DNA from 2 places in the Streptomyces sp. NBC_01750 genome. Region 2 is predicted to be linked to the other one. Evidence: riboswitches for the same ligand, from Rfam matches in the RefSeq annotation. Region 2 holds a riboswitch; the other holds the start of a gene.
What was found. Region 2 has a riboswitch for glycine ahead of gcvT (glycine cleavage system aminomethyltransferase GcvT). Riboswitches for the same ligand answer to the same signal wherever they lie in the genome.
Positions count from the first base shown of each region.

Region 1 (15,830 bases), 4.7 Mb from region 2:
GGGGGCCATCACCGGTGACGGCATTTACTGCCAGAGCTGGGGGTGGCCGCAGAGACCAGCGAGAAGCGACTGTTTACTAAAAACACAGGTCCGTGCGAAGCCGTAAGGCGATGTATACGGACTGACGCCTGCCCGGTGCTGGAACGTTAAGGGGACCGGTTAGTCACATTTCGGTGTGGCGAAGCTGAGAACTTAAGCGCCAGTAAACGGCGGTGGTAACTATAACCATCCTAAGGTAGCGAAATTCCTTGTCGGGTAAGTTCCGACCTGCACGAATGGCGTAACGACTTCTCGACTGTCTCAACCATAGGCCCGGTGAAATTGCACTACGAGTAAAGATGCTCGTTTCGCGCAGCAGGACGGAAAGACCCCGGGACCTTTACTACAGTTTGATATTGGTGTTCGGTTCGGCTTGTGTAGGATAGGTGGGAGACTTTGAAGCGGCCACGCCAGTGGTTGTGGAGTCGCCGTTGAAATACCACTCTGGTCGTGCTGGATGTCTAACCTGGGTCCGTGATCCGGATCAGGGACAGTGTCTGATGGGTAGTTTAACTGGGGCGGTTGCCTCCTAAAGAGTAACGGAGGCGCCCAAAGGTTCCCTCAGCCTGGTTGGCAATCAGGTGTTGAGTGTAAGTGCACAAGGGAGCTTGACTGTGAGACCGACGGGTCGAGCAGGGACGAAAGTCGGGACTAGTGATCCGGCGGTGGCTTGTGGAAGCGCCGTCGCTCAACGGATAAAAGGTACCCCGGGGATAACAGGCTGATCTTCCCCAAGAGTCCATATCGACGGGATGGTTTGGCACCTCGATGTCGGCTCGTCGCATCCTGGGGCTGGAGTCGGTCCCAAGGGTTGGGCTGTTCGCCCATTAAAGCGGTACGCGAGCTGGGTTTAGAACGTCGTGAGACAGTTCGGTCCCTATCCGCTGCGCGCGCAGGAGTCTTGAGAAGGGCTGTCCCTAGTACGAGAGGACCGGGACGGACGAACCTCTGGTGTGCCAGTTGTCCTGCCAAGGGCATGGCTGGTTGGCTACGTTCGGAAAGGATAACCGCTGAAAGCATCTAAGCGGGAAGCCTGCTTCGAGATGAGGACTCCCACCCCCTTGAGGGGTTAAGGCTCCCAGTAGACGACTGGGTTGATAGGCCAGATGTGGAAGCCGGGCAACCGGTGAAGCTGACTGGTACTAATAGGCCGAGGGCTTGTCCTCAGTTGCTCGCGTCCACTGTGTTAGTTCTGAAGCAACGAACTGTCGAGTCCCCCTGTGGGATTCCGGGTCGTACATCTTCATAGAGTTTCGGTGGTCATAGCGTTAGGGAAACGCCCGGTTACATTCCGAACCCGGAAGCTAAGCCTTTCAGCGCCGATGGTACTGCAGGGGGGACCCTGTGGGAGAGTAGGACACCGCCGAACAATCATTGTGGGAAAGCCCCGCACCGTTATGGTGCGGGGCTTTTCTGCGTTCGGGCCCCATTACGCCAACCCCTGTGTAGGACCAGCGCATGGCTGAGGGTAGGGTCAGGGGGCATCGTTGGCACGTTCCGCACAGGAGGCTCCCGGGTGGAGGTCCAGGAGACCCGCGTTCAGACGGACCGGGTACTCACCATCCCCAACATCCTCAGCATGGCGCGTCTGCTTGGCGTGCCTCTCTTCCTGTGGCTGATTCTCCGCCCCGAGTTCGGGGGCCCCAAGAGCGATGGCTGGGCGTTGCTGGTGCTGATGCTCAGCGGTGTCACTGACTATCTCGACGGCAAGCTTGCCCGCCGATGGAACCAGATCAGCACCCTCGGTCGGCTTCTGGATCCGGCCGCCGACCGTCTCTACATCCTCTCCACCCTCGTCGGACTGACCTGGCGCGAGATCCTACCCATCTGGCTCACCGCGGCCCTATTGGCTCGGGAACTGATGCTGCTGGTGATGGTGGGTATCCTCCGCCGGCACGGTTATCCGCCGCCCCAGGTGAACTTCCTGGGCAAGGCAGCCACGTTCAACCTGATGTATGCCTTCCCGTTGCTGCTCCTCAGCGACGGCAACGGGTGGCTTGCGTCACTCGCTGCTATTTTCGGATGGGCGTTCGCGGTATGGGGTACAACACTGTATTGGTGGGCAGGGATCCTCTATGTGGTCCAGGTCCGCCGCCTCGTCAAGGCGGATGCAGTAGCCGATTGACCTCGTCGATGCGTTGCCGTGCAGTGTTGCCGGCCGCGCATGACGCCAAAGCGGCTCTTTGGACGGGTGAAGTCGGCTAGACCGTCGTCTCTTCAAGGAGGACGCTTCCGACATGAAGGCCGTCGTGATGGCCGGTGGCGAAGGAACTCGACTTCGCCCCATGACCTCGAGTATGCCCAAGCCGCTCCTGCCGGTGGTCAACCGGCCGATCATGGAGCATGTGCTGCGGTTGCTCAAGCGGCATGGGCTCAATGAGACCGTCGTAACCGTGCAGTTTCTCGCCTCGCTCGTCAAGAACTACTTCGGCGATGGTGAAGAGCTCGGGATGGAGCTCACCTATGCCAATGAGGAGAAGCCACTCGGCACTGCGGGGAGCGTGAAGAACGCCGAGGAGGCGCTGAAGGACGATACGTTCCTCGTTATCTCCGGTGATGCGCTGACCGACTTCGACCTCACCGATCTGATCGCCTTCCACAGGGAGAAGGGCGGACTGGTCACGGTCTGTCTGACCCGGGTGCCGAATCCACTGGAATTCGGTATCACCATCGTGGACGAAGGTGGAAAGGTCGAGCGATTCCTGGAGAAGCCGACCTGGGGACAGGTTTTCTCTGACACCGTCAATACCGGCATCTATGTCATGGAGCCCGAGGTATTCGACTATGTCGAGGCCGATGTTTCCGTGGACTGGTCCGGTGATGTGTTCCCGCAGCTCATGAAGGAAGGCAAGCCGATCTACGGCTATGTCGCCGAGGGCTACTGGGAGGACGTGGGGACGCACGAAAGCTACGTAAAGGCACAGGCGGATGTCCTCGAGGGCAAGGTCGATGTGGAGATCGACGGGTTCGAGATCTCGCCGGGTGTCTGGGTCGCGGAAGGGGCGGAAGTACACCCCGACGCCGTGCTCCGCGGTCCGCTGTACATCGGCGACTACGCCAAGGTCGAAGCCGATGTGGAGATCCGCGAGCACACGGTCGTCGGGTCCAACGTGGTCGTCAAGAGCGGCGCCTTTCTCCATAGGGCCGTGATCCACGACAACGTCTACATCGGTGATCATTGCAATCTCCGGGGCTGCGTGATCGGTAAGAACACCGACATCATGCGTGCCGCGCGCATCGAGGACGGCGCCGTGATCGGCGACGAGTGCCTCGTGGGCGAAGAATCGATCATCCAGGGCAATGTGCGGGTCTACCCGTTCAAGACGATCGAGGCAGGCGCCTTCGTCAATACCTCCGTCATCTGGGAGTCGCGGGGCCAGGCGCATCTCTTCGGAGCTCGCGGAGTCACCGGAATCCTCAATGTGGAGATCACGCCCGAGCTGGCGGTACGGCTGGCGGGTGCGTACGCCACCACCCTCAAGAAGGGGGCGACGGTCACCACGGCGCGTGACCACTCCCGGGGTGCCCGCGCGCTGAAGCGGGCCATGATCTCAGCGCTGCAGACCAGTGCCATCGATGTACGGGATCTGGAAAACGTGCCGCTGCCGGTCGCGCGACAGCAGACCGCGCGGGGAAGCGCCGGCGGCATCATGATCCGTACGTCGCCGGGTGTGCCGGACTCCGTGGACATCATGTTCATCGACGAGCGCGGAGCGGACCTCTCGCAGGGCGGGCAGCGAAAGCTGGACCGGGTGTACGCGCGCCAGGAGTACCGGCGTGCGTTCCCGGGCGAGATCGGGGATCTGCACTTCCCGTCCAGCGTCTTCGACTCGTACACCGGCTCACTGCTGCGCAATGTCGACACCTCGGGCATCGCCGAATCGGGGCTCAAAGTCGTCATCGACGCGTCCAACGGCAGTGCCGGACTTGTGCTGCCCAACCTGCTCGGACGGCTCGGTGTGGACGCCCTGACGATCAACCCGGGGCTCGACGAGTCGCGGCCCACCGAAACGGCGGACACCCGCCGCTCCGGGATGGTGCGGCTGGGCGAGATCGTGGCCTCCGCGCGGGCGGCCTTCGGTGTGCGCTTCGACCCCGTCGGCGAGCGGCTGTCCCTCGTTGACGAGCGGGGGCGGATCGTCGAGGACGATCGCGCACTGCTGGTGCTGCTCGACCTGGTCGCGGCCGAACGGCGCAGCGGGCGGGTGGCGCTGCCGGTGACGACCACCAGGATCGCCGAGCAGGTGGCGGCGTACCACGGCACTCAAGTGGAGTGGACGACCACATCGCCCGACGATCTGACGCGTGTGGGCCGGGAGGAAACCACCATCTTCGGCGGAGACGGCCGTGGTGGCTTCATCGTTCCGGAGTTCAGCAGTGTCTTCGACGGCTTCGCGGCCTTTGTCCGGCTGGTCGGCCTGGTGGCTCGTACGCAGCTCACGCTGAGCCAGATCGACGCCCGGATTCCGCGGGCGCATGTGCTGCGGCGTGATCTGGCGACGCCGTGGGCGGTCAAGGGTCTCGTGATGCGACGTGTCGTCGAGGCGGCCGGCGACCGGGATGTCGATACGACCGACGGTGTGCGGATCGTCGAGCCCGACGGCCGCTGGGTCATGGTGCTTCCCGACCCCGCGGAGGCCGTCACTCATCTGTGGGCCGAGGGTCCGGACGACGCCTCGGCGCAGGCGCTGCTCGACGAGTGGTCCGCCGTCCTGGACAGCGCAGGTCTCTAGCGTGGGGCCGGTGTGTCGGGAGTTGTCCGTGGACGGCTTCCGGCACACCGGTGGGGCCATTCGGCGGTAGCAGCCGCGACGTGCGACGATGTGCGGCATGTCGCAGCAGCCCCCCGTTCGGAGCACCGGCTCTCCACCTCCGCGTCCCGATGCGTCCATGTCGCTGCTGACGAACGTTATGGAGCACAGCCTCGACGACGGATACGCGGAGGCGACGGCCCGCCGGGCGGCGGAAGGCGGCGGGCTGCCCCGTCCGCTGCGTGCGAAGCTCGGTCTCGCCGCCGGCCTGGTACTCGCGGCCCTGGTCGTGACCGTCGGAGCCGCGCAGGCGCGGATATCCGCACCGGTCGTGGCGAAGGAGCGCGAGGAGCTCATCGACCGTATCGACGCGGAGACCACCGCGGCGGACGAGCTCGAGCGCAGTGTCGACACGCTCCGTGAGCAGGTGGGGGCCCGGCAGCGGAAGGCGCTCAAGACCGGGGGCGGGGGCCAGGGGGAACTCGTAGCGCTGCTCTCCGGTGCCACAGAGGTCCAGGGGCCGGGCGTGAAGCTCGTCGTCGACGACGCGAAGGACACCGAGCAGGGCGGCGACGGCCCGCGGGAGAGCAGCGGCTTCAACGACACGGGCCGGGTGCGGGACCGCGATATGCAGCGGATCGTCAACGGCCTGTGGGAGTCCGGCGCGGAGGCTGTCGCCATCAACGGTCAGCGGTTGACCGCCCTGTCTGCGATCCGTGCGGCGGGCGACGCCATACTGGTCGACAACAAACCGCTGGTGCCGCCGTACACGGTGCTTGCGGTGGGGGACGGGAAGAAGTTGAGCACCGCCTTCCAGGACAGTGCCGACGGGCAGTATCTGCACGCGTTGCAGGAGAACTTCGGTATCCGCACGAGCATTTCCAACCAGGAAAAGGTGCGTCTGCCGGCGGCGCCCAGCTTGATCGTACGTACAGCAGAGCCGAAGACCGCCGACGCCGGAAAGGGCACCGGGCAGGGTACGGCTGACACAGGGAAGGGCACATCGTGATCGCCGTACTGGGCCTCGTCGTGGGAGTCGTGGTCGGACTGTTGGTCCGACCCGAAGTACCGGCGGTGGTCGAGCCCTATCTGCCGATCGCCGTCGTCGCGGCTCTCGACGCGGTATTCGGTGGCCTGCGGGCCATGCTCGACGGCATCTTCGTCGACAAGGTCTTCGTTGTCTCCTTCTTGTCGAATGTGGTGGTGGCCGCGCTGATCGTGTTCCTGGGCGACAAGTTGGGCGTCGGTGCCCAGCTGTCCACGGGCGTGGTGGTCGTGCTCGGTATCCGGATCTTCTCCAACGCTGCCGCGATCCGCCGGCATGTGTTCCGGGCGTGAGGCAGATGAACAGCGAAGAAAACCCGAAGGGCGAGGAGCCGGAGGCGGTGGCGCCCCCTGCCGAGGAGCAGACCGGTGAGCAGCCCGGCGAGCAGTCTGGTGAGCAGACCGGCGAGCAGACCGGCCGGCAGCGGCTCGTCGCGGTGTTGTGGCCGCCGCGGGTCACGCGCGCTCAACTCATCGTCGCCGTGCTGCTGTTCGTCCTCGGTCTTGGACTCGCCATCCAGGTCCGTTCGAACAGCGACAACAGTGCGCTGCGTGGCGCCCGCCAGGAAGACCTGGTGCGCATCCTGGACGAGCTCGACAATCGCACCCAGCGGCTCGAGGACGAGAAGCAGCGTCTGGAGGATCAGCGCACCGAGCTGGAGAGCAGCTCCGACCAGGCCGAGGAAGCGCGCAAGCAGACGCTGCAGAAGGAACAGCAGCTGGGCATCCTGGCCGGCACAGTCGCGGCGCAGGGACCGGGCATCACGCTGACCATCGAGGACCCGTCCGGCACCGTCGAGTCGGACATGCTGCTCGACACGATCCAGGAGCTGCGGGCCGCGGGTGCGGAGGCGATCCAGGTCAACGACACCAGGGTCGTGGCGGACACGTATTTCACCGGCACCGGCGGCGACATCCAGGTGGACGGCAAGCGGATCTCCGCGCCGTACACGTTCAAGGTCATCGGCAAGCCGCAGGATCTGGAGCCCGCCCTGAACATCCCGGGCGGTGTGGTGCAGACGCTGGAGAAGGAGCAGGCCACGGCCACGGTAGCGCGGTCGGAGAAGATCGTTGTGGATGCGTTGAGACCTGCGAAGCGGCCTGACTACGCTCGGTCGTCATCGCAGTGAGGCGGAGAGTATGAGGTCCGGCGGACGAGGGCATGAGGGTTCGGGGGGTCGGCACATCACAAGCGTGGCGCGTGGTGGAAACTGTCTTGCGGTTTCGGACGTTGTGATGATGTCCGGGTCGGCAGGTCTGATCATTGAGGGTTCGTCCTGCCCCACGGGCGGGTCTATTTCGGTCAAGGGGAATCGCCCGTGAAGTTGTTTGGGAAGTTGTTCGGCAAGAGCGCACGCGAGGACGGCGGCAACGCCCGGCACCGCGCGCCACGCCACGGCCAGAGTGAGGAGCAGGGCGCGGAGCGGCCGCTCTTCCGGGATGAGGTGGGTGGTCCGGGTGGTGACATTTCGGGCGGTCAGGGCGCGTCATCTGTTGACCCTGCCGGTCCCGGCCGCATAGGTTTCGGGGAACCATCAACCTCAAGTACGGGTGGAGGGTTTGCCTCCGACCCGTATGCGACCAATCCCCACGCGGGGCAGCCGCGGCAGGAGGACCCGTCCATGTCGGCCTTGGTTTGTACGAGGTGTGGGCACCGCAATGCCGAGGCCAGCCGGTTCTGCTCCAACTGCGGTGCGCCGCTGCGGGGCGGAGCGCCGGCGGAGCGCGCCTCGGAGACGACCTCGACGATCTCCATCTCCGGCATCGAGGCCTACGACGCCGAGGTGACCGGACAGACCGCCGTTCCTTCGCTCTCGCCCGAGGCTCAGGCGGCCGTCGACGCGCTGCCGCTCGGCTCGGCGCTCCTCGTGGTGCGCCGCGGTCCGAACTCCGGCAGCCGCTTCCTGCTGGACGGTGAGCTGACCACGGCCGGCCGTCACCCGCAGAGCGACATCTTCCTCGACGACGTGACGGTCTCGCGGCGTCACGTGGAGTTCCGCAGAGGGCCGGACGGCCGTTTCGGCGTCGCCGACGTCGGCAGTCTGAACGGCACGTATGTCAACCGCGAGCGGATCGACTCGGTCCTCCTGTCGAACGGCGACGAAGTCCAGATCGGCAAGTACCGGCTGGTCTTCTACGCCAGCCAGCGGGGCGTGTGACCTCCCCCAGACTCCGTCCGGGGGGACCCCCAGGAAGGTACATGCTACGAACACCGACGGGCGGTGCCGGTCACGGCACCGCCACCGCGGGCAACCGGCTGATGAGTATCGGCACGGTGCTCAGTCAGCTGCGCGACGAGTTTCCCGAAGTCACCATCTCCAAGATCCGTTTTCTGGAGGCCGAAGGACTGGTCGAGCCGCGGCGGACACCGTCCGGGTATCGCAAGTTCAGCCCGGAGGACGTGGAGCGGCTGGCACAGGTGCTGCGGATGCAGCGGGACCACTATCTTCCGCTGAAGGTCATCCGGGAGCATCTCGACGCCCTGGGGCGCGGTGAGCAGGTAAAGCTGCCCGCGCAGGGCGCGCAGCGGGAACTGCTCGACGGCCCCTGGGATTCGGAGCCCGAACGTCCGACCGCTGCCCGGGTGGGTCGCGCGGAGCTTCTCGCGTCCGCCGAGGTGAGCGAGGACGAGGTGGCCGAGTGGGAGTCGTACGGCCTTCTCGCGGCGGACGAGGACGGCGCCTACGACGCCGAGTCGGTCACGGTGGCCAGGCTTGTCGCGGATCTGGGGAGATTCGGACTCGAGCCGCGGCATCTGCGTGCCATGAAAGCCGCTGCCGAGCGTGAGGCCGGGCTCGTGGAACAGGTGGTTGCACCCTTGCGGCGGCACCGCAATCCGCAGACCAGGGCCCATGCCGAGGCGACCACGAAGGAGCTTGCGGCCCTTTCCGTACGGCTCCATGCGGCCCTTGTGCAGACGGCGCTCGGGGTACGGCTCCACTGATCATGGGGGAGCCCGACTACCCAAACCGGTCGGGCACGTCCTAGGGTTGCTGTGTGAACGAGCTCGACGTTGTGGGTGTCCGGGTCGAAATGCCCTCGAACCAACCGATCGTGCTCCTGCGTGAAGTGGGAGGCGACCGGTACCTCCCCATTTGGATCGGTCCCGGGGAGGCGACCGCCATTGCCTTTGCCCAGCAAGGCATGGCTCCTGCCAGGCCGCTGACCCATGACCTCTTCAAGGATGTGCTGGAGGCGGTGGGTCAGGAGCTCACCGAGGTCCGCATCACTGACTTGCGTGAAGGGGTCTTCTACGCGGAGCTGGTCTTCGCCAGCGGAGTCGAGGTGAGCGCCAGACCGTCCGACGCCATAGCGCTGGCCCTGCGCACCGGTACGCCGATCTACGGCAGTGACGGGGTGCTCGACGACGCGGGAATCGCGATCCCGGACGAGCAGGAGGACGAGGTGGAGAAGTTCCGCGAGTTCCTCGATCAGATCTCGCCGGAAGACTTCGGCACCAACAGTCAGTGACCGCCCAGCCGGGCTCTGTTGGCGCATTCGAGCAGCCTTTCCCCGAATAGGGGCACGGGAAACCACTCTCAAGGTGATTATCACTCGGCGTGCCGAGTGTGGCGATCGTTGACGCACCCCGGGCGACTGCCTACCGTCGAGATGGCAGGTCAAGGACGGAGGTCGGCGTGAGCAGCAGCGGCGACGGTACGGCGGCGGGCGGGCCGTATCCGCTTCACGACAGTGCGGCCGACCTCTCTACGGAGACGATCGGCTACCGCGGGCCCACCGCGTGTGCGGCGGCGGGTATCACCTATCGGCAGCTCGACTACTGGGCGCGTACGGGCCTGGTCGAGCCCAGTGTGCGGTCGGCGTACGGCTCCGGAACCCAACGGCTCTACAGCTTCCGCGACGTGGTCGTTCTCAAGATCGTCAAGCGTTTCCTGGACACCGGCGTCGCGCTGCAGAACATTCGTGCCGCGGTGCAGCATCTGAGAGCCCGCGGCTTCACGGATCTCGAGCGTATGACGCTGATGAGCGACGGCGCGACGGTCTACGAGTGCTCCTCGCCCGACGAGGTGGTCGATCTGCTGCAGGGCGGCCAGGGCGTCTTCGGGATCGCCGTGGGCGTGGTCTGGCGGGATGTCGAGGCCGCGCTCTCGCAACTGCACGGCGAGCGGGTCGACACCGGCGAGACCCTGGTCGGGAACAATCCCGCCGACGAGCTGGCCAGGCGCAGGCGCGACCGGGCCGTCTGAAGCGCCCGTTGTCAGTGGTGTAGGGCAGCATCGGAGATGTGAGAACCGCGCCGACGATTCTGCATCTGGACATGGATGCCTTCTTCGCCGCCGCCGAACAGGCGGCGAAGCCGAGTCTGCGCGGGAAGCCGGTGGTGGTCGGCGGGCTCGGGCCGCGCGGAGTCGTCGCCACCGCCTCGTACGAGGCCAGACGGTTCGGCGTGCACTCCGCGATGCCGATGGCGCAGGCCAGGCGGCTGGCGCCGAACGCCGCGTATCTCGTGCCGCGCTTCTCCCTCTACCGGGCGGTCAGCGAGCAGGTGATGGAACTGCTTGGCAGACTCTCGCCGCTGGTGGAGCCGCTGAGCCTCGACGAGGCCTTCGTGGACCTGGAGGCGGGCGGCTCGGCCGACGACTCGGCGTCGGCCAGGGCGACCGGTGAGCGGCTGCGCGCCGATATCCGAGCGGTCACGGGGCTCACCGGTTCGGTCGGGCTCGCGGGGTCCAAGATGCTGGCCAAGATCGCCTCCGAGCAGGCGAAGCCCGACGGTCTGGTCCTCATAGAGCCCGGCACGGAGCGAGAGCTGCTCGGGCCGATGTCCGTGCGTACGCTGCCCGGGGTCGGGCCGGCGACCGGGGAGCATCTGCGGCGGGCCGGAATGACAACCGTGGCCGATCTGGCGGAGGCGGGCGAGGACGAGCTCGTACGTCTACTGGGCAAGGCACACGGAGCCTCGCTGTTCCGGATGGCGGTGGGGCACGACGACCGGCCGGTGGTGGCCGAGAGGGACGCGAAGTCGGTGTCGGTGGAGGACACCTTCGATGTGGATCTGCACGACCGGGTACGGGTGCGGATCGAGGTGGAGCGGCTCGCCGAGCGGTGTGTGCAGCGGCTGCGGTCGTCCGGGCACTCGGGGCGGACCATCGTGCTGAAGGTGCGGCGGTACGACTTCTCGACCCTGACGCGCTCCGAGACGCTGCGCGGGCCGACGGACGACCCCGCGGTGGTGCGGGAGGCCGCCGGGCGGCTGCTGGAGGCTGTGGACACCACGGGCGGGGTTCGGCTGCTGGGAGTGGGCGTGACCGGGCTCGCGGACTACACGCAGGAGGATCTGTTCGCCCAGGCCGCAGCCGGTGAGCAGGCCGAGGCCGGGGAGCCGGACGGCGGTCCGGAGCCGCACGAGGCCGGCGAACGGGCCGGCGAAGGGGCCGGCACCGCGGGGGCGGAACACCAGCCGCCCGCCGAGCGGCGCTGGCCGGCCGGGCATGACGTACGGCATGCCGAGTACGGGGCAGGGTGGGTGCAGGGCAGCGGGGTGGGGCGGGTCACGGTGCGGTTCGAGGAGCCGTGGTCGCGGCGGCCGGGGCGGGTGCGCACCTTCATGGTCGACGACCCGGACCTGGAGCCGGGCGATCCGCTACCGCTGGTGGCACCGCCCGCGACAGCGGACGCCGCTCAGTCCTCCCGGCCCGCCAGCCGGCCGAAGTCCCGGTCGGGTCGGGAGCCGGGGCCGGAGCCGGAGTCCCCGTCGGACGGGCCGGAGGGGTCGGAGGACGCGGCGGGCGTCTCGGGAGCTTCGGGGAGTTCGAGTCCGTAGTGGTGGTAGAGCTGGAGCTCCTGCTCGGGGGAGAGATGGCGGCCGACACCGAAGTCGGGGGCATCCTTGATCAGCGCGCGCTCGTACGGGACGTGCAGGGTGTCTTTGACGACCTTGCTGGGCTCGAGCGGGACGAAGGCGTCCCGGCTGAAGAGGCCCGTGCGCACGGCCGCCCACTCGGGCGCCCCTGTCGCATCGTCCAGATACACCTCGTCCACAGTCCCGATTTTGGTGCCGTGGCTGTCGAACGCCTTGCGGCCGATCAGGCTGCGCGGATCGATATCGGTCTGCACGGTCCCTCCAATAGGTCGCAACGGGTGTTTAAATACTACAAAAGTGCACATCGGAGGTATCGGCCACTCGAGCGATCGACGACGAGGCGCGCTGGTACGCTGGCTAACGGCTGCTGACCCCGTGCGGGAGAGTCCTCCGGTGAAAGTACCGGCGGCGCCGAAGGAGCAAATCCTCCCCGGAATCTCTCAGGCCCCTGTACCGCACGGACGAGGTCACTCTGGAAAGCAGGGCGGGCGTCGGACGGCATCCGCTCTCACCGACGGTGAAAGTCGGCGTGCCCTGTGCGCGTCGGTGAAGCTCTCAGGTTGAGATGACAGAGGGGGAGGCCGTCCGGGCATCCGCGCCGTGGTGCCCCTCGTAGGTCGTGTCTGACCAGGAGGCCTCCTTAATGACCGCCAACCGCATTCCGCTCTCCCAACTGGAGCGAGGCACCCCCTTCGAGCAGCGCCACATCGGGCCCGACGCCGGGGCTCAGGCCAAGATGCTCGCGCAGGTGGGCTACGGCTCGCTCGACGAGCTGACCTCCGCCGCGGTGCCCGATGTGATCAAGAGCGCCGAGGCGCTGAACCTCCCGGGCGCCCGCACCGAAGCCGACGTTCTCGCCGAGCTGCGCACCCTCGCCGACCGCAATCAGGTGCTGGCGCCGATGATCGGCCTCGGCTACTACGGCACCTTCACGCCGCCGGTCATCCTGCGCAATGTCATGGAGAGCCCGGCCTGGTACACCGCGTACACGCCGTACCAGCCGGAGATCTCGCAGGGCCGGCTCGAGGCACTGCTGAACTTCCAGACGATGGTGGCCGATCTGACCGGCCTGCCCACCTCCGGCGCATCGCTGCTCGACGAGGCCACCGCCGCCGCGGAGGCCATGTCGCTGGCCCGCCGCGTCGGCAAGGTCAAGGACGGCGTCTTCCTGGTCGACGCCGACGCACTGCCCCAGACCCTCGCGGTGATCCGGACCCGCGCCGAGCCGACCGGTGTCGAGGTCGTCACGGCGGATCTGAGTGAGGGCATTCCGGCCGAGATCGCCGAGCGCGGCGTCTTCGGCGTACTGCTGCAGTACCCGGGTGCCTCCGGTGCCGTACGGGACATCAAGCCCGTCGTCGAGCAGGCGCACGAGCTCGGCGCGATTGTCACGGTCGCCGCCGATTTGCTGGCCCTGACCCTGCTCACGTCGCCCGGTGAACTGGGTGCCGACATCGCCGTCGGCACCACCCAGCGCTTCGGTGTCCCGATGGGCTTCGGCGGTCCGCACGCCGGCTACATGGCGGTACGTGACAAGTTCGCCCGCAGCCTGCCGGGGCGCCTCGTCGGCGTCTCCGTGGACGCGGACGGCAACAAGGCCTACCGGCTCGCGCTGCAGACTCGTGAGCAGCACATCCGCCGGGAGAAGGCCACCAGCAACATCTGCACCGCGCAGGTGTTGCTCGCCGTCATGGCGGGGATGTACGCGGTCTACCACGGTCCCGAGGGCCTGCGGTCGATCGCACAGCGCACCCACCGCTATGCCGCGCTGCTCGAGGCGGGACTGCGGGCCGGCGGTGTGGACGTCGTACACGGTTCCTACTTCGACACGGTGACCGCCCGGGTGCCGGGCAGGGCCGCCGAGGTCGTCGCCGCCGCACGCGAGGGCGGAGTGAACCTGCACCTCGTCGACGCCGACCAGGTCTCCATCTCCTGCGACGAGACAACCGGTCGTGAGCAGCTGTCCGCCGTCTGGTCCGCCTTCGGTGTCGAGGGCGACATCGAGGCGCTCGACGCGACCACCGCGGAAACGTTGCCCCAGGCCCTGCTGAGGACCGACGACTACCTCACGCACCCCGTCTTCCACGAGCACCGTTCCGAGACCGCGATGCTGCGCTACCTGCGCAGGCTCGCCGACCGTGACTACGCCCTGGACCGCGGCATGATCCCGCTCGGCTCCTGCACCATGAAGCTGAACGCGACCACCGAGATGGAGCCGGTGACCTGGCCGGAGTTCGGGCAGATGCACCCCTTCGCGCCGGTCGAGCAGGCCGCCGGGTATCTCACGCTCATCCATGAGCTGGAGGAGCGCCTCGCCGAGGTCACCGGGTACGACGCGGTGTCCATCCAGCCCAACGCCGGTTCGCAGGGCGAGCTCGCGGGCCTGCTCGCCGTACGCGCGTACCACCGCGCCAACGGCGACGCCCAGCGCACCATCTGCCTCATCCCCTCCTCCGCGCACGGCACCAACGCCGCCAGCGCCGTGATGGCGGGCATGAAGGTCGTCGTGGTGAAGACCGCCGACGACGGCGAGGTGGACATCGAGGACCTCCGCGCCAAGATCGAGCAGTACCGCGACGAGCTGTCCGTGCTGATGATCACGTACCCGTCCACGCACGGTGTGTTTGAGGAGCACGTCGCCGACATCTGCGCGCAGGTGCACGACGCCGGCGGCCAGGTGTACGTCGACGGCGCCAACCTCAACGCGCTGGTGGGTCTCGCCAAGCCGGGCAAGTTCGGCGGCGACGTCTCGCACCTCAATCTGCACAAGACCTTCTGCATCCCGCACGGCGGCGGCGGTCCGGGCGTCGGCCCGGTCGGGGTACGGGCGCACCTCGCCCCCTACCTCCCGAACCACCCGCTCCAGCCGACCGCGGGACCGGAGACGGGCGTAGGGCCGATCTCGGCCGCGCCGTGGGGCTCGGCAGGCATCCTGCCGATCTCCTGGGCGTACGTACGTCTGATGGGTGGCGAAGGCCTCAAGCGCGCGACGCAGGTCGCCGTGCTCGCGGCCAACTACATCGCCAAGCGCCTTGAGCCGCACTACCCGGTGCTCTACACGGGTCCGGCCGGCCTGGTCGCGCACGAGTGCATCGTGGACCTGCGGCCGCTGTCGAAGGCGACCGGCGTCAGCGTCGACGACATCGCCAAGCGTCTGATCGACTACGGCTTCCACGCGCCGACGATGTCCTTCCCGGTGGCCGGCACACTGATGATCGAGCCCACCGAGAGTGAGGACCTGAACGAGATCGACCGCTTCTGTGCCGCGATGATCGCGATCCGCGGCGAGATCGAGAAGGTCGCGTCCGGCGAGTGGCCCGCGCAGGACAATCCGCTGAGCAACGCCCCGCACACGGCGGCGGCGCTCGGCGGGGAGTGGGAGCACGCCTACAGCCGGGACGAGGCCGTCTTCCCGGCCGGAGTGAGCGCCGCGGACAAGTACTGGCCGCCGGTGCGCAGGATCGACGGTGCGTTCGGCGACCGTAACCTCGTCTGCTCCTGCCCGCCGCTGGACGAGTACGACAACTGACGCGGGGAGCGCATGCATCGGGGCCGGTGCGGAGAGAAGTCTCCGGCCGGCCCCCTTGTCGTACCGACGGCGCCTCAGGCGGCCGTCATCACCTGCCCGGTCTCCCGTGCCCGGTGCGGAGCGATGATCTGCCCGTCGGGCAGAAGCTCACCGGTGTCCTCGAAGAGCAGGACGCCGTTGCACAGCAGGCTCCAGCCCTGCTCCGGGTGGTGCGCCACGAGTCGGGCCGCTTCCCGGTCGGCTGAGTCGGATGTAGGGCAGAGTGGCTGGTGCTGGCACATGGGTGGGTTCTCTCGCTGCGTTGTAGTGAGTGTCCTGCGGCTTGATGAGGTGTTCATGGCCGCCCCCCGTATCTGTCGGTCGGCTCCCAGTGTTGCCCCACGGGCGTCAATCCGCAGGGATTTCGCGGCAGCTCTTCTTACTGGTTAATGACGTATCACCCAGGCGGACGGTTCAGCTCAACTCCACTGTCCTTTCGGGTGGTTCAGGGGGGCCGGTATGGGCTAGTCCGGATGGAGCAGACGTGCGCCCCGCGACCGGCTGGTCACGGGGCGCGACGTGCGGTTTTCAGGCGGGTGAGCCGAGCAGCGGGGCAGGCGCAAGCCGCAGTGTCATCACCGGCAGCAGATCGGCGACGCGGTGC
Region 1 covers NZ_CP109137.1:1,469,906-1,485,735, reverse strand. The annotation lists rRNA gene OG966_RS06595 (23S ribosomal RNA) at 1-1,205, shown strand, start outside; rRNA gene rrf (5S ribosomal RNA) at 1,292-1,408, shown strand; gene OG966_RS06585 (CDP-alcohol phosphatidyltransferase family protein) at 1,556-2,164, shown strand; gene OG966_RS06580 (mannose-1-phosphate guanyltransferase) at 2,277-4,772, shown strand; gene OG966_RS06575 (DUF881 domain-containing protein) at 4,870-5,799, shown strand; gene OG966_RS06570 (small basic family protein) at 5,796-6,128, shown strand; gene OG966_RS06565 (DUF881 domain-containing protein) at 6,134-6,964, shown strand; gene OG966_RS06560 (FHA domain-containing protein) at 7,112-7,993, shown strand; gene ftsR (transcriptional regulator FtsR) at 8,035-8,778, shown strand; gene OG966_RS06550 (bifunctional nuclease family protein) at 8,832-9,305, shown strand; gene OG966_RS06545 (MerR family transcriptional regulator) at 9,473-10,042, shown strand; partial or broken gene OG966_RS06540 (DNA polymerase IV) at 10,081-11,547, shown strand; gene OG966_RS06535 (PRC-barrel domain-containing protein) at 11,478-11,924, opposite strand; glycine riboswitch at 12,027-12,124, shown strand; gene gcvP (aminomethyl-transferring glycine dehydrogenase) at 12,302-15,187, shown strand; gene OG966_RS06525 (DUF5999 family protein) at 15,262-15,468, opposite strand; gene OG966_RS06520 (hypothetical protein) at 15,755-15,830, opposite strand, start outside.
Region 1: it holds a riboswitch for glycine, as region 2 does, so the genes downstream of both, gcvP (aminomethyl-transferring glycine dehydrogenase) here and gcvT (glycine cleavage system aminomethyltransferase GcvT) in region 2, are expected to answer to the same signal.

Region 2 (15,830 bases):
AGTTCGGCCCAGACCGTCTCCACGGGGCGCACCAGCTGGCGTTCGATGCGGATCCGGCGACCGTCCGCCGTGTGCTCGACCACGCCGCGGCCCAGATCGAACTGCGCGAGGTACGTCTCGTGCAGTTCACCGAAGGTGTCCTGTGTGACGTCGACCTTCCCGTCGTCCAACAACTGGCCCAGCGCGGTGATGCACAGATGCCAGCCCGAGGCGAAGCTCGCCGCGCCGAAGCGGTCGCCGAAGGTGTGGACGAGGGTGAGCAGCGAGCCATCGCCCTCCGGGGTGATCTCCCAGCGCAGATGGTCCTCGCCCCAGGTGAAGGCGAAGACACGCGGCTCCTCTGCGTCCGTCACGGTGCCTGTCATCCCCGGCTCGCCGGAACCGGGGAAGACGAAGCCGATTGCCCCTCCGGGCCTGAGCTCCACGGACACCTCGGACGGGAACCACCGGGCGAGGTGGGCGGGTTGGGTGATGGCGGCCCAGACTCGCTGCGGCGGCTGCGCGAGCCGGCGCTCCATCCGGAGCGCGGTGCGCCCGTCCGCAGTGGTGAGAGTGTCGGAGTGCGGGTTCATGAGGAGTCGTCCTCCATCGCGTCGGACTGTCGTCCATGGGGGTCCACCCGGACGAAGTCCGGGGGAGCGTCGAGACTCCCCGCCCACAGATGGCGGTAGTGCGCGAGCCAGGCGTCGAGCTCCGCGAGGGGCTCGGGCGTCAGCTCGTACCAGCGGCGCTGGGCGTCCTGGCGGACCCGGACCAGACCGGCCTCCCGCAGCACTCGCAGATGCTTGGAGGTGCCGGGCTGGCTCAGGCCGAGCCGGTCGGTGAGCTCACCGACCAGGTGCGGACGCTCCAGAAGCCGATCGAGGATCCTGCGCCTGCTCGGATCCGCGAGCACGTCGAACGGTATGGGCATACCTCGAACATACTTCGCGGGTTATATACCGGCAACGACATGAAGGCGGGTCCTCAGTCGCGCGGAGCCTTCGCCAGCTGGCGCGACTGAGCCACCAGGCGGTCCGCGCTGTCCCAGACCTCCGCGTCCTCCTCCAGGAATCCACCGGCCAGGTTGCGGGTCGCGATGGAGACCCGGAGCGGTCCGGGGGCCGGGCGGCAGCGGATGTGCGTGGTGAGTTCGACCGTCGGCGTCCAGCCCTTCAGGCCCAGCTCGAACGAGGTCGGCGGCAGCGCGTCGACCGTGAGCAGCAGCGAGAACGGGTCGGCGTCACGGCCGTCGGCGAGGGCGAACCAGCCGCGCATCTCGCCCTTGCCGGAGGGGGCGCCGACGGCCCAGCCGACGGTCGTCGGGTCGAGCTTGATGTTCAGGCGTTCCGTGATGGCCGAGCTGCCGGGGATCTTCGGCGCGGGACCGTCGGACGGGCCGAGGCAGTCCTGGAGCGCCGGCATGACGGGCGGCTCCGCCGACGTGCGTACGTCGTCGGGCAGCGCGTCCAGGTCTCCGTACGAGGCGAGGACGCGGATGCGCTCGACCTCCGTGCCGTCCTCGGCGTACTGGAACAGCGAGGCCTGGCCGGTGGAGAGCGTGCGGCCGGTGCGTACGACCTCGGTGCGGATGACCGCGGGGCCCGGGTGCGACGCCGTGAGGTAGTGCGCCGAGACCGTGAACGGGTCGGGGTGCGGCAGAGCGTCCCCGAGCGCACGGCCGAGCAGGGCCAGCAGGTAGCCGCCGTTGACGGCGCGGATGATCGTCCAGCCCGCCGAGAGCTCCGCGTCATAGATGCCCGGTGCGCGCAGGGTGACAGCGGTGTCGCGGTCGAACTCACTGTCCCCGATGGTTGCCTGTACTGCCTGTGCCATGGCGGCACCGTACAACAGAAAATTACTGAGCGGTAGCTTTTTTTGCTCTGTGCGGGCCAGACCGGCGGAACGCGGCATTCCGGAGCGGTCCGGCTCTGCCGGCTCTCTTCGGCTAGCTCTCTTCGGCGGCTGCCGAGCGCCGGTTCCAGGCGCGCGGCGCGCGCCAGTGGAAGCGCATCGCGAGCAGCCGCAGCACGAACGCGGTCACCACGGCGAATCCACTGGTGGCCGCGTTCAGTACGTCGAACTGGATGGCGACCACCACCATGGTCGCGCCGACAATGGCGGGGACGGCGTACAGATCACGGTCCCAGCGCAGCAGCGACGGCACCTCGTTGGCGAGTACGTCACGCAGCACACCGCCACCCACGGCGGTGGCAAGCCCGAGCGCGGCGGAGAAGGTGAGGCCGAGCCCGTACTCGTAGGCCTTGGTGGTGCCGGTGACGCAGAACAGGCCGAGGCCTGCGGCGTCGAAGACATTGACACCGACCTGGATGCGCTCGACGTGCGGATGCAGGAAGAAGACCAGAGCGGTCGCCACGAGCGGCATGAGGAAGTAACCGAGATCGCTGAAGGCCGCGGGCGGGACGGCCCCGATGATCAGGTCACGAAGGAGCCCTCCGCCCAGCGCGGTCACCTCAGCGAGCACCGCGATGCCGAAGACGTCGAAATTCTTGCGTACGGCGAGCAGTGCGCCGGAGATCGCGAAGACGAAGATCCCGGCGAGGTCGAGCGCATGCTGGACGGAGGGCGTGAACAGTTCATGGAGCACCGGACGATTGTGCCGGTTCCACGACGCGGAGCTTGCCGTGGTTACCCGCGGATCGACCGGCGGTCCCCGCCGGCGGCCTCCGCGGCGCCGCCGACGACGCCCGTAGCGGGCTGAGCCTCGGCCTCGCCTTCTTCGCCCGGGCGGGCGCGGCCTCGCTTTCCCCGGCGCCCACGGCCCCTCCTGGCCGAGCCGTCACCTTCGCCGGCCGCAGGCTCGGCCTGCGGCTGCGCGGCCGCACCTCCGGCAGGTCCCGGCGCCGTCGGCGTACGACGCCGCGCTCGGCCGAAGGCTCCGCCCCGGTTGCCCCGGACTCGCCCTGCGCATCGGCGCTCTCGCCTGCGACAGGCCCGGCCCGGCCGACGGCGTCGCCATCGGCCGGAGCTCTCACCCCGGCAGCGCCTGACTACCCGTCGGACGCCTTGCCTTCGACGGGCCCGGTCCTGTCGCCCGGCTGCGCATCGGCGTCCTCACCCACGGCAGGCTCAGGCCCGCTGTCGGCGGCGTCGTCCGACGCCGCGGCGGCCGGGGTCTCCGCCTCGATGGCCTCAGGCTCGGCCTTGGCGAGGCTCGCCCCGGCCTCGGTGTGGTCCGCGTCCTCGTCGGACTTCGCAAGGCTCGCCCCTGCGGTCTCCGATGCCTTCGGCGTCACGTCGACGATCTCGATCGCCTCCCGCGCCGACGGCAGGAGCGCCGCGTCGCCCGGGGCCAGGTCCGGTGCGTTCTCCGGGTGGTGGCAGGCCACCTGGTGGCCCGTCTTCAGTGCCAGCAGCGGCGGTTCCTGCGTCTTGCAGATATCCGTCGCCTTCCAGCACCGGGTGTGGAACCGGCAGCCGCTCGGCGGGGAGATCGGCGACGGGACGTCGCCCTTGAGCAGGATGCGGTCGCTCTTGGCGCCACGCCGCTTCGGGTCAGGCACCGGCACCGCCGAGAGCAGCGCCTTCGTGTACGGGTGCATCGGCGACTCGTACAGCGACTTGCGGTCCGTCAGCTCGACGATCTTGCCCAGGTACATCACCGCGATGCGGTCCGAGACATGGCGGATGACCGACAGGTCGTGGGCGATGATCACATAGGTGAGACCCAGCTCGTCCTGGAGGTCGTCCAGCAGATTCACCACCTGCGCCTGGATCGACACGTCCAGCGCCGAGACCGGCTCGTCCGCCACGACCAGCTTCGGCTTCAGGGCGAGGGCCCGCGCGATACCGATGCGCTGGCGCTGGCCGCCGGAGAACTCGTGCGGGTAGCGGTTGTAGTGCTCGGGGTTGAGACCGACCAGGCCCAGCAGCCGCTGGACCTCCTTCTTGATCCCGCCCTCGGGTGTGACGCCCTGCAGCTTGAACGGCGCGCTGACGATCGAACCGACCGTGTGGCGCGGGTTCAGCGAGCCGTACGGGTCCTGGAAGATCATCTGCACGTCCCGGCGCATCGGGCGCATGCCCGCGACACCGAGGTGCGTGATGTCCTTGCCCTCGAACTCGATCTTGCCACCGGTCGGTTCGAGCAGCCGGGTGATGAGCCGGCCCATCGTCGACTTGCCACAGCCGGACTCACCCACGACACCGAGCGTCTCGCCGGGAAGTACGTCGAAGCTGATGCCGTCGACCGCCTGAACGGCACCGGCCTGCCGGCGCAGCAGCCCCTTCGTGATCGGGAAGTGCTTGACCAGTCCGGTGACCTTGAGCAACGGCTCGGGCGAGGAGGTGGCCTGCTCCGGGATCGCCATCTCGGAATCCTTTGTCTCACTCAAAGCTTCGGCGCAATCTCTTCGGTCCAGATCCGCGTGCGGTCCTCCTGCGACATGTGGCAGGCCGAGTGGTGTCGGCTGCCGACCTCCCGCAGCTCCGGCCGCTCGGTGCGGGTGATCCCGCCCTTGGGCACATCGGCGTACGGGCAACGCGGGTGGAAAGCACAGCCACTGGGGATGTTGATCAGGCTGGGCGGGGAACCCTTGACCGGGATGAGGCGCTCGGTCTGGTCACGGTCGATACGCGGCATCGAGCCCAGCAGGCCCCAGGTGTAGGGGTGCTGCGGCTCGTAGAAGACCTTCTCGGCCGGACCCCGCTCGACGCAGCGGCCGCCGTACATCACCAGGATGTCGTCGGCCAGCTCGGCGACGACGCCCAGGTCATGGGTGATGATGATGACCGCGGAGCCGAACTCCTTCTGCAGATCCCGGATCAGGTCGAGGATCTGCGCCTGGACGGTGACGTCCAGCGCGGTGGTCGGCTCGTCCGCGATGAGCAGCTCGGGGTTGTTGACCAGCGCCATCGCGATCATCGCGCGCTGGCGCATACCGCCGGAGAACTCGTGCGGGTAGCTGTCCACCCGCTTGTGGGGCTCCGGGATGCCCACCCGGTCCAGCAACTCGACGGCCCGCTTCAGGGCGGTCTTCTTGTCCGCCTTGTTGTGGACCTGGTACGCCTCGCTGATCTGCTTGCCGATGGTGAAGTACGGATGCATCGCGGACAGCGGATCCTGGAAGATCATCGCCATGTCGCGGCCGCGCAGGCGGCGTACCTCGTCCGGATCTGCGGTCAACAGTTCCTTGCCGTTCAGCCAGATCTCGCCGGAGAGGTGCGCCTTCTGCCGGCCGTACTGGCCGACGCGGTGCAGGCCCATGATGCCGAGCGAGGTCACCGACTTGCCGGAACCGGACTCACCCACGATGCCGAGGGTCTTGCCCTTCTCCAGCGTGAAGGAGAGTCCGTCGACCGACTTCACGAGACCGTCGTCGGTCGGGAAGTGCACCTGGAGGTCGCGTACCTCGAGGAAGGCGGTGGAGGGGGCCGAGCCCGCGGAGACGGGCTCGCCGACGGCGCCGGTCTTCGTCAGATCGGTCATGAGAGCCTCACTCGGGGGTCGATCACTGCGTACATGAGGTCCACGACGAGGTTGGCGAGGACGACGAAGAAGGCCGCGATGAGCGTGACTCCGAGGATCACGGGCAGATCGTGGTCGCTGATTGCCTTCACCGCGTTGTAGCCGAGGCCGTGCAGGGAGAAGGTGCTCTCGGTCAGGACCGCGCCGCCCACCAGGGCTCCGAGGTCCAGGCCGAGGACGGTCAGGATCGGGGTCATGGTCGAGCGCATCGCGTGCTTGCCGATGACCACCGGTTCCGTGAGGCCCTTGGCTCTGGCGGTGCGGATGTAGTCCTCGTTGAGGACCTCCAGCATGGTGGCGCGGGTGAGCCTGGCGTACATCGCGGCGTACAGGAAGGCCAGCGTGACCCACGGCAGAACCATGCCGTTGAACCAGGCCGCCGGATCCTCACTGAACGCCGCGTCCGGCCGGTCGAACCACCCCAGCTGGTCGGAGAAGAGCGCCAGGGAGAGCATGCCGGTGAAGTAGATGGGCAGCGAGACACCGCCGAGAGCGATGCCCATCGCCGAACGGTCCAGCGGCGTACCGCGCTTGAGGGCGGAGATGATGCCGGTGGAGACACCACCGATCACCCAGAGCACGACAGCACCCGCGGCGAGCGAGAGGGTGACCGGCAGCCACTCGAGCAGCAGCGGCCAGACCTCCTGCTCGGTTTTGAACGAGTACCCGAAGCAGGGCGCGGCGCATTGCGTCACGTCGGAGCCGTTGGCGTACGTCCGTCCGACAGCCAGCCCGGCCACGAACTTCCCGAACTGGACCAGGATCGGGTCGTCCAGGCCCATCTTCTGCCGGATGCCCTCGATGGAGGCGGGGTCGGACTGTTTGCCGACGAAGTACAGCGCCGGGTCCGTCCCGATCATCTTGGGGAAGAGGAAGAAGATTCCGAAGGTCACCAGCGTGATGACCATCAGCATGACGATGACGGCGAAGATTCGCCTGATGAGATATGCAAGCACTGCGCTCGGCCCGACGGTGGCCCGGGGGCCCTCTCTTATGGAGAGGGCCCCGGGCCACCGCTCGCGGCCATCACCTGCCCTTCGTGCCTAGCGGGTGTGGCACTGGAACGTGAACTGACTGGGATTTACTTGACGACGCCGAGCGAGGCGTAGTCGTAGCGGCCGTTGTAGGCGTCCGCGGTGTAGGCGTTGGTCAGGCGGGTGCTGCGCCAGGTGATCGTCTTGTCGTAGACGAAGGGCAGGTAGACAGCAGCCTCGGAGACCTTCTGGTTCATCTGCTTGTAGATCTCGCCGGCCTTGGCCGGGTCGGTCTCGGCGATGGCCTGGTCGAAGAGCTTGTTGACCGCGGGGTCGTTCAGCTCGGAGAAGTTGTTGTTACCGCTCTGCAGGATGAACCGGCCGTCGACCAGCGGCTGCGAGAAGCCCTGGCCGGTCGGGAAGTCCGCGCCCCAGCCCATGATGATGATGCCGTAGCCCTTGGACTTGACGACCTTCGGCGAACCGATGATGCCGGACGTCTGGGCGCCGTCGAACTGGTCGACCTGAGCGTCGATGCCGACCTGCTTCAGCGCGTTCTGCAGCGAGACGGCCGTGGCGACCTCGACCGGCTTGTTGTTGCGCACCGCGATGGTGGTCTTGAAGCCGTTCGGCTGGCCACAGGCCTTCAGCGCGGCCTTGGCCTTCTCGACGTTCGGCTTGCTGTCGTTCTTGAGGACCTCGTACGGGTCGTACGTGGGGTCGGAACCCTTGATGCCCGCGGGGAGCATGTTCGGGGCGATGTCGCCACCGGCCTGCGGGCCGCCACGGGCGGTCTGCAGCGACTTCTTGTCGGCGGCGTAAATGACTGCCTTGCGGCACTCGATGTTGTCGAACGGCTTGACCGTCTGCGGGAAGACCGCGTAGCGGATGAAGCCGGTCTGGCCGTTGTCGAGGTTGTCCTTGTGCTTGCGCAGGGCGGTGGTACGCGCCGCCTGGCCGATGCCCGTCGCGTTGATGTCGACATCGAAGTCGCCCTTGAGCAGGCGCTTGTCCATGTCGTCCGCGTTGGTCATGAAGGTGACCGTGATCTTGTCCGGAAGCGCCTTGCGGATGGTGTCCGAGGCGGGCTTCCAGTTGGTGTTGCGGGACAGCGACATCGACTTGTTCGGCGCGTACGAGTCGATCTTGTACGGGCCGTTGGAGAAGGGCTTCAGGCCGTACTTGGAGGCGGTGTCCTTCTCCTTCTTCACCGGCGAGGCCGCCGGCATGGCGAGCATCTGCTCGAAGTCACCGTTCGGCTTCGGCAGCTTGAAGACGATGGTCTTCGCGTCCGGCGTCTCGATCGCCTTCAGGCCGAGCTTGTCCGCGGCCTTGTCCTTGTACGGACCCTTGTACTCGGTCTTCGGGTCGAGCACCTGCATCAGGTAGACCGGACCGCCGGAGATGACGTCCTGAGCCCAGGTGCGCTCGATGCCGTACTTGATCTCCTGCGAGGTGACGGGCGTGCCGTCCTCCCAGGTCACGTTGTCCTTGAGGGTGTACTTGTAGGTCTTGCCGCCGTCCGATATCTCGGCCTTCGCGGTCGCGAGGTCCGGGACGAGCTCGGTGCTGCCCTGGCCCGGCGCCGCCTTGAAGCTGACGAGCTGGCGGGTGTAATAGCGGGCGAAGTCCCACATGAAGCCGTAGTAACCGCGCTGCGGGTCCCACGAGTCGGCGTCCTGGGTGCCGACGAACTTCAGCGTGCCGCCCTTGGTGTCGGACGCGTTGGCGACCTTGCCAATGCCGGCGTTGAAGCCGGCCGCCTTGCCGGCGCCGTCCTTGCCGTCGTCCTTGCCGCCACATGCCGTGGCGGTCAGCAGGGCCGCGAGCACGACAGCCGTGCCTGCGGCAAGCCTGCGCTTCGACGTGCGATTGGTTGTCACGATGCTCGCAACCTCCGTAGTAGTCACTGCCCTTGAGGGCCGTGGTTCTGGGCTATTGCTCCTGACGGCTTCGGCAGGGGCGGTGTGTCCGCAGGGACGTGTGGGGGTCAGCGGGACCCCTTCGGGTCCAGCGCATCTCGTACGCCGTCGCCGAAGAGATTGAAGGCCAACACGGTGACGAAGATCGCCAGGCCCGGGATGATCATGAACAGCGGATCGTCCTCGTAGGTGCGCACGGCCGTCGAGAGCATCTCGCCCCACGACGGAGTGGGCGGCTTGACGCCAACGCCGAGGAAGCTCAGGGCGGCTTCCGTCAGGACGTTGGTGGGGATCATCAGCGTCGTGTAGACGGTGATCGGGGCCACCAGGTTCGGCAGCAGCTCCCGGAAGAGGATGTACGTACGGCCCGCACCGAGGCTGCGCGCCGCTTCGACGTACTCCCGCTCACGCAGCGAGAGCGTCTGCCCGCGCACGATCCGGCCGATGTACGGCCAGCCGAAGAAGCCGATCACCAGGACGAGGACCGCGATGCGCAGACCCGAACCGGAGAAGCCCCACAGTTCATTCGGGACGACCGAGATCAGGGCGATGATGAAGAGCAGCTGCGGGAAGGCCAGCAGCAGGTCCATCACCCGGCTGATCGCCGCGTCGACCCAGCCGCCGAAGTAGCCGGCGACGACTCCGAAGACGGTGCCCAGGGTGACCGCGACGAAGGCGGACAGGAAGGCGACGAGAAGCGAGATCCGCGCGCCGTAGACGATTCGGCTGAAGACGTCCCGGCCGTTGACCGGCTCAACTCCGAAGAGGAAGTCGGAATTGATGCCACCCCAGTCACCGATCGGGGTACCCAACAGCGGGTCGATCGCATCCTCGTGGAGCTCCTCCGGCGGGTGGCCGAGCAGACTCACGATCAGTGGAGCGAATATCGCGACCACGATCAGGAGGAGCACCACGAAACCGCCGACAAGTGCGACCTTGTCACGCTTCAACCGGATCCAGGCGATCTTCCAGGGCGAACGCCCTTCGATGGCCTTCTGCGGGACATCGGCGGCGACATCGACGGCCGCGGTTTCGGCCGCGCTCGTGTCGTGCAGTGGTGCCGTCATCGTGGTGGGGACCCCTCTCGGCCGGCGGTGACCGACCCATGCCCGCCGCTGTAGCGGCTTCGTTCACATCAGTGGTGCAGTTGTGTGTGTTGCGAGGAATGTTCGAAAAAGCTGGTCGTACACAGGACCGAAGGGTCCTTGTTGCCGGGAGTCTTCAACGCTGCCGCGATCACCCGCCAGACCCCTCGGGGAATGTTTGCTCAAACGTGATGAGGGGAGGGGGTTTCCGTTATACGGACGGAGCCACCGACTGAGCGGAACGCCAAATATCGCAAATGGGGCGAAAGTTGACTGTTGTGCCGCCATGCGGACGAGGGCGGCTCTTCGATTGCAAGGCGTTTGAAGGTCCAAGCGCACACAATTGCACCCCAAGTGTGAAGTTGGGGCATGGAATCAGCAGGTCAGGCCCTGAGCGTCAATGTGCTGTCACGGCCGACTCAGCGGCCGTGCGGCGGCGGATAGCCGTAGCCGCCGCCGGCGGGCACGCCGCCGGCATGGGCCTCACGGTCGTAGAACGGGCGGGCGTTGGCCCGCAGCCACATCGTGACGGGGTCGTACTCGTCGGACATCGCGACGGTGGAGACCGGCAACCCGTCCGGTACCGCGGCGATCGACTGCTGCATCATCGCCCGCACCGTGTCCACGGACTGCCTGCTCGTGTCGTACAGATCGAGCCCGATGGCGAGATACGGAGCGCCGAGCGCGGGCTGCACCCAGGCGCGGCGCAGCGAGCGGATCGCGTGCGTGCGGTGGGCATTCTGGGCGAGCAGGCCGTAGAAGTGCGGGAGCTCGATGGCCGGTTCGGACAGTCGCAGCGGTCCTGCGGGCATCCGGTCGAGGCCGGTGGCGATGCGGCGCAGATCCAGCCAGGGGATGCCGACGCCGCCGCCCGGCGCGTGCGGGTTGAGCCAGATACCCCAGCGGTCCGGGTACAGCGCGCGGGCGATGTCCCGGCCGGTGACCACCTCGTGGGCACGGTTCCAGCCGGAGACGGAGAGCTCCTGGGCGGAGGTGACGCAGGGCGCGTAGCCGACGCCGTCGACCTCCATGTTGCCGTACTGGGCGTCCGACGATCCGGCCTGGCCGTGCCAGAGCAGCATCCAGACCTGGCCGTTCGACGGGTCGGCGATGGCGTGCAGCAGCGCCTCGTACGCGTCGTAGCGTCCGGGAGTCACCTGGCGCAGCATGTGCTCGACCTGCCCGGCCGCCGCGGTGCCTGACGCACTCACCCTGGTTCCGCCCCTCTTCGATGCCTCTTCGATGCAGCAACACCACAGCCGCCCCGGGCACACGAGTGCTGCGGTAAGGCCATCAAACCAGCTTAATCGGCAGTCCTGACACCGACTTGACGACTACAAGTGCGGCCGTTCGTAGAAGGGCCGCACCCGCTCCAGCATCCATGCGCCGACCGGGTCCTGGGCGGCATCCAGCAGTACGAGGTTGACCGGCCAGCCCACCTGGACCCGGCCGAGCGCCCGGCCGAGCGCGTCCATCGGGGCATTGCGCTCGGCGGCCTCCCAGGAGGAGAGCTGGACACCTATGAAGAGGGCCGGCGGGTCGCCCTCGATGGAGGCGAGCGCACGACGGGCGGTGAGGACGACGCCGGAGGCCTCGAACTCCCCGGCCGCGGCGGCGAGGAAGTCGACCGGCTCTTCCTGCCAGTCGGGCTCGAAGAGCCGGACCCGGCCGCCGGTCGCGGGGCCGTCCAGCGGTGTACGTCCCACCCGGCACAGCTCGGCGACCGCGGGCGGCGGCAGCGGCGCGCCGACCGTACCGCCGGGATTCACGGCGATACCGAGCTGCGGAGGCAGCCCGCGGGCGAATTCCCGTGCGGGCGCGACGGTGAAGGAGACATGGCTGCCGACGCACTGCAGATACTGCTGCTCGGAGCTGAAGACCGGGACATAGGGAGCGCCGTCGATCTCCATCGTGGGCAGATCGAGATCGGGGCTGTCGGGTCCGCCGCCGTTGGGCAGCGGCACCCAGATATGACTGCGGCCGAGCACCTCGACCAGCCGGCCGCCTGCCGAGGGGTTGCCGAGCGATGCGCCGAGCACCTCTTCCAGCTCGTTCCCCGGCCAGCCGGAAGACGGATACGGATGGGTCTGCTCCGGTATCTCCATGTGCGGTCCTTCTCCCCCGGCTTCCACGGCTGCGCGCCACGAGCCTAACTCCGCGGCCCGACGGACATGAACCGGGGCTCCGCGGATCCCGCTCCTCAAAGGCCTCAGAGGCCGAGTCCCAGCCCCGCGCGCACCGCCCTACGGCTTCTCGAAGCCGACCCGCGCCAGCACCCCCGCCGCGTCCCGGTCCAGCAGCACCGCCGAAGCGCAGCCCGCCGGCAGCCGGCCCGCCTCCGCGTCGCCGATCAGATGCCCGACCGCGCGCCGGTGCCGGGCGAAGGCGTACCCGGAGACACCGCGACCCCGCTCGCGCTGGCCCTGTCTGGCGACCTCGGGCGTGACGTCGAGCAGCACCAGATGGAGACCGCTCCCGCGACGGAGCGCCACGCGGACCAGCCAGCGCCGCACCCAGGTCTGCGTACCGCAGTCATGGACGACGACACTCTCGCCGGAGCGCAGCGCCCGCCTCAGCCCGGCGTAGTGGGCGATCCGTACCAGCGGGCGGTAGACGGCGTACGGCAGCAGCCGCGGCATCAGGGCCTCCCAGCGGTCCCGGGTGTCCTGCGAGTCGATGACACGGCCGCGCGCCGCGCGCCGGATCAACGTGGACTTGCCGCTGCCGGGCAGGCCGGAGACGACCACCACATCACCGGCGGCGAAGACCAGACTGTGCGGACTGCGCCCCGAGCGGTCCCTGAGGTCGCGCAGTATGGCCTCGGGCGCCCCGCGCAGTTCCCGTGCGGACATGTCCGGCCGGGCGGGCACCCCCGCGGTCGTCGCACAGGCACCGGACTGCTGCAACGTCATCACCCTCCCCCATGTCGGGTCACGCTCACCCTTGCCCATGAAGTGTAAAGAATTGGTAATGCGACACAACCTATTCGCAGCTGCGGGCCACTTCGGGCAGGCGCGGCCGCGTTCCGGACCACACGCACCACTCTGGCGCGATGCGTGCAATGATGTGCCCGCCAACTGCATACCGGCCGCTTGAATCCACGCGGGAGAGTCCTGGCCACTGTGTGCGCCGGGCGCCGAAGGAGCAAGTCCCTCCCTTGAATCTCTCAGGCCCCGTACCGCGTGTGATGAGGCAGATCTGAAAAGCGAGCCGCTGTCGAGTGGCTCCACCCAAGGTGCAAGTCACGACCATCAATACGTGTGGTCGGGACGAACCTCTCAGGTTCCGATGACAGATGGGGAGGATTGTCCTCGCCGGCCATGCCCTGGGAGCCACTTCTATGAGTCACGTCCCCCGTCTGACTGCCCTCGACGCCCTGCACCGCTCGCTGGGCGCGACCATGACCGACTTCGCGGGCTGGGACATGCCGCTGCGGTACGGCAGTGAGCGCGACGAGCACAACGCCGTACGCACCAAGGCCGGTCTCTTCGACCTGTCGCACATGGGCGAGATCACCGTCAGCGGACCGCGCGCGGCCGATCTCCTCGACTTCGCGCTGGTCGGCAACATCGGCGGAGTGGCCGTCGGCCGCGCCCGCTACACCATGATCTGCCAGGAGGACGGCGGGATCCTCGACGACCTGATCGTCTACCGCCTCGGCGAGACGGAGTACATGGTCGTCGCCAACGCGGGCAACGCCCAGGTGGTGCTGGACGCGCTGACCGCCCGCGCCGAGGGCTACGACGCCGAGGTACGGGACGACCGCGACGCGTACGCGCTCATCGCCGTCCAGGGCCCGGAGTCCCCCGGGATCCTCGCATCGCTGACCGACGCCGACCTGGACGGGCTGAAGTACTACGCCGGCCTGCCCGGCACGGTCGCCGGCGTCCCGGCGCTGATCGCCCGTACGGGCTACACCGGTGAGGACGGCTTCGAGCTCTTCGTCCAGCCGCAGTACGCCGAGAAGCTCTGGCAGGCGCTGACCGAGGCGGGCGCGCCCGTCGGTCTCGTCCCGGCCGGTCTGTCCTGCCGCGACACGCTCCGCCTGGAGGCGGGCATGCCGCTGTACGGGCATGAACTGACCACCGCGCTGACCCCGTTCGACGCGGGCCTCGGCCGGGTCGTGAAGTTCGAGAAGACCACGAACGACGGGCGTTTCGTCGGCCGCGAGGCACTCGAGGCAGCCGCCGTGCGCGCCGAGTCCAACCCGCCGCGCAAGCTCGTCGGCCTGATCGCCGAGGGCCGCAGGGTCCCGCGGGCCGGCTTCTCCGTGGTCGCGGGCGGCCAGGTCGTCGGCGAGGTCACCTCCGGTGCGCCCTCCCCGACCCTCGGCAGGCCGATCGCCATCGCGTATGTGGACGCGACGCACGCCGTCCCGGGCAGCGAGGGCGTCGGCGTCGACATCCGCGGCACCCACGAGCCGTACGAGATCGTCGCGCTGCCGTTCTACAAGCGCCAGAAGTGATCGTCCGCACCTTCACTCCGTTCACCAGCACTCCCCCGCGTACAGGAGAATTCAGGCCATGAGCAACCCCCAGCAGCTGCGCTTCAGCAAGGAGCACGAGTGGCTGTCGGCCGCCGAGGACGGCGTGTCGACGGTCGGCATCACGGAGCACGCGGCGAACGCACTCGGCGATGTGGTGTACGTCCAGCTCCCTGAGGTAGGTGACACGGTGACCGCGGGCGAGACCTGCGGTGAGCTGGAGTCGACCAAGTCCGTCAGCGACCTGTACTCCCCGGTCAGCGGTGAGGTCACCGAGGCCAACGAGGACGTCGTCAATGACCCGTCTCTGGTGAACTCCGCCCCCTTCGAGGGCGGCTGGCTCTTCAAGGTGCGCGTCAGCGAGGAGCCGAAGGACCTGCTCTCCGCCGACGAGTACACCGAGTTCTCCGGCAACTGACCACGACCACGACAGGGATCGAGATGTCGCTTCTCAACGCCCCTCTCCATGAGCTGGACCCGGACGTCGCCGCCGCTGTCGACGCCGAGCTCCACCGCCAGCAGTCCACCCTCGAGATGATCGCCTCGGAGAACTTCGCTCCGGTCGCGGTCATGGAGGCGCAGGGCTCCGTCCTCACCAACAAGTACGCCGAGGGCTACCCGGGCCGCCGCTACTACGGTGGCTGCGAGCACGTCGATGTCGTCGAGCAGATCGCGATCGACCGCATCAAGGCACTCTTCGGCGCCGAGCACGCCAACGTCCAGCCGCACTCGGGCGCCCAGGCGAACGCGGCCGCGATGTTCGCGCTGCTGAAGCCGGGCGACACGATCATGGGTCTGAACCTCGCCCACGGCGGGCACCTGACCCACGGCATGAAGATCAACTTCTCCGGCAAGCTGTACAACGTGGTCGCGTACCACGTGGACAGCGAGACCGGCCAGGTCGACATGGCCGAGGTCGAGCGCCTCGCCAAGGAGTCCCGTCCGAAGCTGATCGTCGCCGGCTGGTCCGCGTACCCGCGCCAGCTCGACTTCGCGGCCTTCCGCCGGATCGCGGACGAGGTCGGCGCGTACCTGATGGTCGACATGGCCCACTTCGCGGGCCTGGTCGCCGCCGGTCTGCACCCGAACCCGGTGCCGCACGCCCATGTCGTCACCACCACCACGCACAAGACCCTCGGCGGTCCGCGCGGCGGTGTGATCCTGTCGACGCAGGAGCTCGCCAAGAAGATCAACTCCGCGGTCTTCCCCGGTCAGCAGGGCGGTCCGCTGGAGCACGTCATCGCGGCGAAGGCGGTCTCCTTCAAGGTCGCGGCGACCGAGGAGTTCAAGGAGCGCCAGCAGCGCACCCTGAACGGCGCCCGTATCCTCGCCGAGCGTCTGATCCAGGCCGACGTGACCGAGCACGGCGTCTCCGTACTGTCCGGCGGCACGGATGTGCACCTGGTCCTGGTCGACCTGCGCAACTCCCAGCTGGACGGCCAGCAGGCCGAGGACCGCCTCCACGAGGTGGGCATCACGGTCAACCGCAACGCGATCCCGAACGACCCGCGGCCGCCGATGGTCACCTCGGGTCTGCGGATCGGCACCCCTGCGCTGGCCACCCGCGGTTTCCAGGACGAGGACTTCCGTGAGGTCGCCGACATCATCGCCGAGGCGCTGAAGCCGTCGTACGACACGCAGGCGCTGAGCGCCCGGGTCTCGGCCCTGGCCGCGAAGCACCCGCTTTACCCTGGCCTGAAGTAATTCCGTACGCTTTTGTACGAACTCACGGGGCACCGCGCACACTGGTCAGTGCGTGCGGTGCCCCGCACCAGGTATCGCCTCGGTACCGCCACGCACCGCCCTCTGCACCACCCCGGCAGACAAAGGCGTCTACCAACCCCCTAGGAGTCTTCCGTGGCCATTTCGGTCTTCGACCTGTTCTCGATCGGCATCGGC
Region 2 covers NZ_CP109137.1:6,207,777-6,223,606, reverse strand. The annotation lists gene OG966_RS28425 (SRPBCC family protein) at 1-572, opposite strand, end outside; gene OG966_RS28420 (ArsR/SmtB family transcription factor) at 569-913, opposite strand; gene OG966_RS28415 (thioesterase family protein) at 967-1,815, opposite strand; gene OG966_RS28410 (trimeric intracellular cation channel family protein) at 1,928-2,587, opposite strand; gene OG966_RS28405 (dipeptide ABC transporter ATP-binding protein) at 2,991-4,310, opposite strand; gene OG966_RS28400 (ABC transporter ATP-binding protein) at 4,331-5,428, opposite strand; gene OG966_RS28395 (ABC transporter permease) at 5,425-6,423, opposite strand; gene OG966_RS28390 (ABC transporter substrate-binding protein) at 6,549-8,324, opposite strand; gene OG966_RS28385 (ABC transporter permease) at 8,432-9,430, opposite strand; gene OG966_RS28380 (enhanced serine sensitivity protein SseB C-terminal domain-containing protein) at 9,868-10,659, opposite strand; gene OG966_RS28375 (enhanced serine sensitivity protein SseB) at 10,783-11,553, opposite strand; gene OG966_RS28370 (AAA family ATPase) at 11,692-12,360, opposite strand; glycine riboswitch at 12,542-12,639, shown strand; gene gcvT (glycine cleavage system aminomethyltransferase GcvT) at 12,789-13,913, shown strand; gene gcvH (glycine cleavage system protein GcvH) at 13,972-14,349, shown strand; gene glyA (serine hydroxymethyltransferase) at 14,373-15,635, shown strand; gene OG966_RS28350 (L-serine ammonia-lyase) at 15,789-15,830, shown strand, end outside.